DNA from 2 places in the Pelosinus sp. UFO1 genome. Region 2 is predicted to be linked to the other one. Evidence: riboswitches for the same ligand, from Rfam matches in the RefSeq annotation. Region 2 holds a riboswitch; the other holds the start of a gene.
The links. Region 2 has a riboswitch for S-adenosylmethionine ahead of UFO1_RS15975 (homoserine O-acetyltransferase). Riboswitches for the same ligand answer to the same signal wherever they lie in the genome.
Positions count from the first base shown of each region.

Region 1: linked by a shared signal. The riboswitch ahead of UFO1_RS04980 (pyridoxal phosphate-dependent aminotransferase) and the one ahead of UFO1_RS15975 (homoserine O-acetyltransferase) in region 2 are both predicted to bind S-adenosylmethionine.

Region 1 is NZ_CP008852.1:1,119,475-1,123,665, reverse strand. Features, by position in the region: gene larA (nickel-dependent lactate racemase) at 1-39, opposite strand, end outside; gene UFO1_RS04985 (MFS transporter) at 52-1,338, opposite strand; SAM riboswitch class I at 1,509-1,613, shown strand; gene UFO1_RS04980 (pyridoxal phosphate-dependent aminotransferase) at 1,685-2,875, shown strand; gene UFO1_RS04975 (MetQ/NlpA family ABC transporter substrate-binding protein) at 3,007-3,822, shown strand; gene UFO1_RS04970 (MATE family efflux transporter) at 3,872-4,191, opposite strand, start outside.
Region 2 is NZ_CP008852.1:3,369,763-3,373,953, reverse strand. Features, by position in the region: gene pepF (oligoendopeptidase F) at 1-147, shown strand, start outside; gene UFO1_RS15980 (6-phospho-beta-glucosidase) at 210-1,526, opposite strand; SAM riboswitch class I at 1,832-1,932, shown strand; gene UFO1_RS15975 (homoserine O-acetyltransferase) at 2,012-3,169, shown strand; gene UFO1_RS15970 (homocysteine synthase) at 3,183-4,191, shown strand, end outside.

The DNA of each region.
Region 1 (4,191 bases), 2.3 Mb from region 2:
TTCCTGATCACCATAGCCAAGGGAAAATTCTTTTAACATATAGCATCTCTCCTATGCAATTTTTTCCAGCTTTTCTTCTACTTTTATAGCCAACGGCACATCAGGCTTTACAGCTAACCATGCGATAATACCAACTACAGCCGAAGCTGCAGTTGTCACAATGGCAGCCTGCCATCCATAATTTGTTGCAATCCATGCCGTAACAACAGGAGCGGCAATACCGCCCAGGTTGCCCCAAAAGTTCATCCACCCAGAAACTGAACCAGCAAATTTACCACCAATGTCAAGACAAGCAGCCCAGGACGCATTAAAAGTAAATCCAAGAGACCCTAGAGAGATTGTCAGCCACAACACGTTCATGGAAGGTGTTGTCGCTACGGCCCCTAAATAAAGTGTCGTACAACACAGAATCAATCCAGAAATCCCCAACAAGGTTCTTGACTTATACCTAGAAACACCTGACGTTACCAGCTTATCACTGATATAACCACACGTAGCCGTTACGATACAAAGTGCAGCCCAAGGAAAAGAAGCGGCAATTCCCATCTTTTGTAGTGAAAAATTTTGTGCCTCCATTAAGTATAAAGGCAACCAGGCCAAAAATACAAACATAATATAGTCTGTTATAAAATATTGAATACCAATGGCCCAAAATTGAGAAGATCCTAAAAAAATACGCCATGGGGCCAATTCTTTTTTATCAGCATTCGCACTGAGGCCTTCTTCTATATAATCAGCTTCCGCTACATTAACATAAGGACTGGTCCGAGGCGAATCTTTTGCGAGCCAATACCAAAGTCCGGCAATGACTAAACCTAACACGCCAAAAATCACAAATACAGAGCGCCAGCCAAAAGCCATCATTAAAGCTACGGTAAGAGTCGGGCCAACAACCGGCCCAAAAAATACACCGCTTAGCATGAAAGAAGAGGCACGTCCTTTTTCACTAGGATTAAACCAACGATAAATAAAACGCCCTATAGCTGGAGCCATAGGTCCCTCACCTAAACCAAACATAGCGCGAGTGGCAGCGAAAAAGGTAAAGTTACTACAAGCGCCTGTCAATGCGGTAAATATGGACCACCAAGTAGCTGCTATAGCTAAGACTCTTCGGTGTCCCCAAAACTCTCCCATAATACCACCTGGTATTTGCATAAATGCATAACCGACAAAGAAAGCTGTTTGTATTAAACCCATATCCATTTTACTAAAACCTAATTCCTGCATAATGCTTGGAGTGGCTACGGATAAATTTACTCTGTCCATGTAAGAAATAAAACTAATAAAAAACATAAGTCCTGCTAAGGTCCAACGAAAATTGGTTTTTTTCTGATTCATAAAATTTACCCCCCGCACAAGTATCGAAGTCCTCCCAAGGGAGACCTCATCTCATTAAATACATTATACGTTTGTAAAGTTTACATGTCAATTGACAAAAGAATCTGTCTTTTTAAACTTACTTGACATGATCTAGATCGCATGCTACTATTATTTTCAATAACAGCATATATTCATCAAGAGTTAGCTGAGGGATTGGCCCGATGAAGCTACGGCAACCACCGCATACTGCGAACGGTGCCAATTCCAACAGGAGTATTCCTGGGAGATGAAGATTATTTTGAAATAAAATCTTCTTCATCTTATGAAGAAGATTTTTTATTGTAAAGAAAAAGGAGTAAGTAGCATGAACCATAATTCACAACCAACCCAGGCTCTAAGAAAATACGCCTCAGAAAAAGCTAGCCGCTTTACCGAATCCGTCATTCGGGAAATGTCTCGTATTGCCACTGCTCATAAAGCCATCAATTTGGCACAAGGATTTCCAGATTTTCCTGCATCAGATGAAATCAAAGAAGCCGCTGTTAAAGCAATCTTAGAAAACCACAACCAATATGCGATTACTTGGGGTACCAAATCCCTAAGAGATGCCATTGCCCAGAAAAATAAACGAGATTACAACCTTGACATTGATCCAGAAAAGCAAATCACGGTGTGTTGCGGTTCTACAGAAGGAATGGTGGCAACACTTTTGGCTACGATTAACCCTGGAGATGAAGTTATTATTTTTCAGCCGTTCTATGAAAATTACGGCCCAGATGCTATACTCTGCGGTGCAACACCTAAATATGTACAATTACATCCTCCAGCTTTTTCCTTTAATCAAGAAGAATTAATCGCTGCTTTTTCCGAACGCACAAGAGCTATTATTATTAACACTCCCAACAACCCAACAGGTAAGGTGTTCAATCGAGAAGAATTAGACTTAATTGCTAAGCTTTGTATTCAATACGATGTTTTAGCGATTACTGATGAGATATATGAGCATATCATCTATGACGAAATCAAACACATTCCTCTATCTACCTTACCTGGCATGGCAGATAGAACCATTACGATTAATAGTATATCCAAAACCTACAGTGTTACTGGCTGGCGTATTGGTTATGTTATCGCATCTCCTGAAATAAGCCAGTCCATACGGAAAATGCATGATTTCTTAACAGTGGGTGCAGCTGCCCCGTTGCAAGAAGCTGCTGCCCATGCCATGGGTTTTGCTGCTACTTATTATGAAAAGTTAGTCGATTTTTATAGTCAACGCCGAGATTTCATGTTAAAAGAATTAGCTGCCATCGGTTTTGAGTGCATTCGTCCTGATGGAGCCTACTACATTATGGCTGATATCGCCTCCTTCGGGTGGAAAAATGATATTGACTTTGCTCGCTACTTAGCTGAAAAAATTGGCGTTGCTGTCGTACCAGGTTCTAGTTTCTATCAAGAAAATGCTAATGACAAACATCGTTTTATACGTTTTTGCTTCTGCAAACAATTAGCCACACTGGAAGCCGCAGTAGAAAGATTGCAAAAATTAAGATAAGACTTGGCTTAAGCCAAGTCCTCAGACGCAGGCGGAAGCCTTAGTCGTTCTTACTTGGAATCAAGAAAGTGTTATACTTTCTGATTCCGTAAAATAATCCATCACATTATTAAATAGGAGGTATATTCATTATGAAGAAATCAATTCAGTTTATTTCCCTTTTGTTAACCCTCATCTTTATCCTAGGCTTATCTGCTGGGTGCAGCCAACAAAGTACAGCAAAGATAGAAAAACCACTTAAAGTAGGTGTTACTGCTGGCCCCCATGCAGAAGTAATGGAGCAAGTTAAAAAAATAGCCGAGAAAGACGGCTTAAAAATTGAAATTGTTGAATTTAATGACTACATTCAACCTAACGTAGCTTTAAATCAAGGCGATATCGATGTTAACAGTTTTCAACATAAACCTTACCTTGATAACATTATCAAAGATCGTAACTACGATATCATATCCTTAGCAAATACAGTTATTTTTCCAATGGGTATTTACTCTAGTAAATTAAAAAATATTGCCGACCTACCAGTAAACGCTGTTGTTGCTATTCCTAACGACCCTACAAACGGAGGAAGAGCTCTACTATTATTAGAAAAACTTGGCCTCATTAAACTAAAACCAGGAATTGGCCTTAAGGCAGCTGTTACTGACATTGTTGAAAATCCTAAGAAAATTGTAATTAAGGAGTTAGACGCAGCACAAATTCCTCGTTCCTTAGCTGACATGGATGTTGCCGCCATTAACACCAACTATGCAATTACCGCTGGATTAGTACCTACTAAAGATGCGATTGCCATTGAAGATATTAATTCGCCATATGCAAATATCATTGCCGTACGTAGCAAAGATAAAGAAAACCCAGCCATACAAAAATTAATAAAAGCATACCACTCGGATGAAGTAAAAGCATTTATACAAGAACACTTTAAAGGTTCTGTAACAGCTGCTTGGTAAAAATTTAAATATGTGTAAAAAAGCTGCCCTTTTTAAAAGGGCAGCTTTTTTACACATATTTACGCTGTACTCTGACTAATCGTGCTGATAGACATATAGCGCCAAAAGCTAAACCAACGATCAATCCAATCCAGTAACCAAAAGCTCCTAACCAAGAATGATGCGCTAAGACATATCCGAGGGGCAAACCTACGACCCAGTAAGAAATCATCGCCATAATAAATGTAATGCGTACATCTTTATAACCTCGTAACGATCCTTGTACTGGTGTAGCAATTGCATCAGACAATTGAAAAAATACTGCATATAGTAAAAATTGTTGCACTAGGTTCCGAATTGCCACATCGTCTGTATATAAGCGGGCTACCT
Region 2 (4,191 bases):
GGTTCAGATACACCAATCAATATTTTAAAACATGCTGGTGTGGATATGTCTACTCCTGAGCCTATCGAAATTACGTTACATAAATTTAATCGTTTGTTAGATGAATTGGAAATTTTAATGAAAGAAGAATCGTTCACAATTAAATAGTATCTTAATTTAACTAAAATGACGCCAGATCATTCCTTCGGATCTGGCGTTGTTTTTTGCTATTATAAGCTTTTGAATTGGGGGAGATATTCTTTGTGAGCTTCTAACATTTCATCAAATAAAACTTTAGCCATTTTATCAGAAGCGACCAACGGGTTCATTGTCATAGCTAATAACGCTTTATTATAGTCGCCAGTAACAGCTGCCTCAATGACTACTCTTTCGAAAGACTTAATCTGTTGTACTAAGCCGTTTACTTGTATGGGTAGCTCACCGATAGCAATTGGTTGAGGACCATCTTTAGTGATCACACAGCTTACTTCCACAATCGAGTCAGGCGAAATTCCGGCAATTGCACCATTATTTCTCGTATCTACTGGCTGAATATCACCCTTGTCATTATATATTGAGTTTATCAATCTACAGGCTGCATCGCTATAATAGGCTCCACCACGTTGTTCTAATTGTGGTGGCTTTATGTCCAAACTCGGATCTTTATACAATTCGAAAAGATCATCCTCCAGTTTTTTTACTATTTCAGCTCTAGTTTCCCCTTTGGCAAACTCTTCTAATTCTTTTTCCAACATTTCATATTTTTTGAAATAGTATCTGTGATAGGGGCAAGGTATAATATCTAATCCTAGTACAAATTCGGGTATCCAATTAATATTGATAACATTTTTTACAGTACTCGGCATCTTGCCAGCAGCAATATTATCAAGCACTGATTTGGTGATGTTCTCACCATCTAAATATGCATTTAAACCAAATACCATATGATTCAAACCGGCAAAGTCAATTCTTATTCTATTGTGGTCAACATCAAATAGTTTGGCTATTGCCATTTCCATTCCAATAGGTACATTACATAAGCCAATGACCTTCTTATTTGCCCCATATCTCAGTACGGCTTCCGTGATCATTCCTGAGGGATTGGTAAAGTTAATTAGCCAAGCATTCGGGCATAATTCTGCCATATCTTTATCAATTTCAAGTATGACTGGAATGGTTCGCAGTGCCTTAAACATTCCTCCGGCACCATTGGTTTCTTGTCCAATATAACCATGGCTTAATGGAATTCTTTCATCCTTTATCCTTGCATCTAAGAGCCCTACGCGAAATTGTGTCGTTACGAAATCGGCATTGGGCAGAGCCTCTCTTCTATCTAGAGTCGTGTGTATTTCCATTGGTACCCCGGATTTTTGGACCATTCTTTTGGCAAGATCACTTACAATTCTTAATTTTTCTTTGCCTGCTTCAATATCTACTAACCACAGTTCGTGAACGGGCAGTTCATCATATCTTTTTATAAATCCTTCAATAATCTCCGGTGTATAACTTGAGCCACCACCGATTGTCACAATTTTTAACCCCTTCATAATAAAACCTCCTAATACACTTGGAATTTTTATCTCTATAAAATAATCATATAGTTCTAAAAGAAGGAGCGCAATTAGGATAAAGTGAAACTGTACTAGTACAGTTTCACTTTAAGAGAAGGGAATACACATTAGACATTTTCTGTAATGAATACAACAGGGATATAAAAAGATAGTATGAATGCCAAATATTGCAAAAACATTTTACGAAATCACCAATGAAACAAATCATAAGTATTGCTATTAGGGATACTTCATGATATAGTAACAACATTAGGTTTACAACGTTACAACTAAATATTTGAATCTTATCCAGAGTGGTGGAGGGACTGGCCCAATGACACCCAGCAACCGGCAGTAATGCAGTGGTGCTAATTCCAGCAGGAGCAATCCTGGGAGATAAGAAGGTTTACTATATAAAAAACCCTTCTTATTTATAAGAGGGGTTTTTTATATATTTGAGATGGTGAGGAGAGGGTATATGGATGCTGTTAGATAACAGCCGTAGCATGCAGACAACGTTAACTTACTTTCCAGGATTTAAGTGGCGGCCTTATTTAAAGATGGCTAAAGTAGCTGATACAGAAAATCCCTTGCACCTCAAATTAGGGGGAATATTAAAAGAGGTTATTGTAGCATATGAAACCTATGGACATATATCCGAAAAAGGCGATAATGTTATACTCTTACATCACGCCTTGACAGGTGATAGTCATCCAGCCGCCCATAACCAACATGACGAAAAAGGTTGGTGGGAACCACTGGTTGGTTCAGGGTGCCCCCTAGATACAGATAAGTATTTTATTATTTGTGCCAATGTGCTTGGTGGTTGTCAAGGGACAACAGGTCCAGCTTCTCCTAACTTAGAAAATGGGCTTGCCTATGGCATGGATTTCCCGGAAATAACTTTATTAGACATGGTGCAGGTACAGAAACGATTACTAGATTTGCTGGGGATTAAACATGTTAAGTTAATTATTGGCGGTTCTATGGGTGGAATGCAATCTTTGGAGTGGGCTGTAACTTATCCTGATTTTATGGATGGTGTTATGGCAATTGCCGCTCCGGGATATTCATCTTCTCAGTCCATTGCTTATAATAAGGTAGCACGGCAAGCTATAACTCTTGACCCAGGTTGGCAAGGTGGAAATTACTATGGCGGGAATGGTCCAGAAAAAGGATTAGCAATTGCCCGATCGGTAGGTATGATTACCTATCAATCCGAATTGTCTATGGAAGGAAAATTTGGACGGAAACGCCGCAATGGATGTTTTGAAATTGAAAATTACCTAGATCATCAAGGGAATAGCTTAGCGCGCCGTTTTGATGCGAATTCCTACTTATATTTACTACGAGTCTTAGATTATTATAATTTGTCAGATAGCTGTAAAAGCTATGAGGATGCCTTAGCCCAAATTACGGGGAAAGTAATGGTTGTGGGGGTAAGTTCTGATATTTTATATCCTCCTTACCAGCAAGAAGAATTGGTGGAAGCTATGCGTGATTGCGGAGTGGATGCCGAGTATGCCTTACTTGAAAGTCCTCATGGTCATGATGGCTTTTTAATTGATTTTCATTTATTAAGGCCCTTGATCAATGAGTTTATAAAAAAGCTAACTATAGGTAAAGTAACTAAAAATTAGGAGGGTGTATAACATGTCAGTACAAGAAAAATTACGTTTTGATTCCTTAGCTGTTCACGGTGGTCAGGAGCCAGATCCGACAACAGGATCACGAGCAGTTCCCATTTATCAAACCACTGCTTATAACTTTCGTGATAGCGAGCACGCTGCCAATTTGTTTGGTTTAAAAGAGTCTGGTAATATTTATAGTCGCTTGACTAATCCTACTACTGATGTCTTAGAAAAACGTATTACAGCGCTTGAAGGTGGCGTCGGGGCTTTAGCCTTTGCTTCTGGGCATGCTGCAATTAGTGGAGCCATCTTAAACATTGCTCAAGCAGGAGATGAAATTGTCAGCTCTTCGACGCTGTATGGTGGTACTTATAATATGTTTTCCTATACTTTGCCTAATTTAGGGATCAAGGTAACCTTTGTTGATCCAAGGGACCCAGAAAACTTCCAAAAGGCGATTACGCCAAAGACAAAAGCACTATATGGTGAAGTGATTGGAAATCCTAAAATTGATATTTTTGATATTGAAAAAGTTGCCGAAGTGGCCCACCGAAATGGGATCCCATTAATTGTTGATAGCACGTTTGCCACACCTTATTTATGTCGTCCTTTGGATTTTGGTGCAGACATTGTTGTTCATTCTGCCACGAAGTTTATTGGTGGGCATGGTACATCTATGGGTGGCTTAGTGATTGATGGTGGTGAATTTAACTGGGACAACGGCAAGTTTCCATTATTGAGTGAGGCAGATCCAAGTTACCATGGACTAAAATATACAGAAGCCTTGGGGCCTTTGGCTTTTATCATTCGTCTGAGAATTCAAGTGCTGCGGGATTTAGGAGCGTGCCTCAGCCCGTTTAATAGTTTTCAATTTTTGCAAGGGTTAGAAACTCTTCATTTACGTATGAAACGTCATTCCGAGAATGCGCAAGCCGTTGCTGAGCATTTAGCAAAACATGAAAGTGTGAGTTGGGTAAGCTACCCAGGGTTGACCAATCACCCAGATTATGATTTGGCGAAAAAGTATTTTC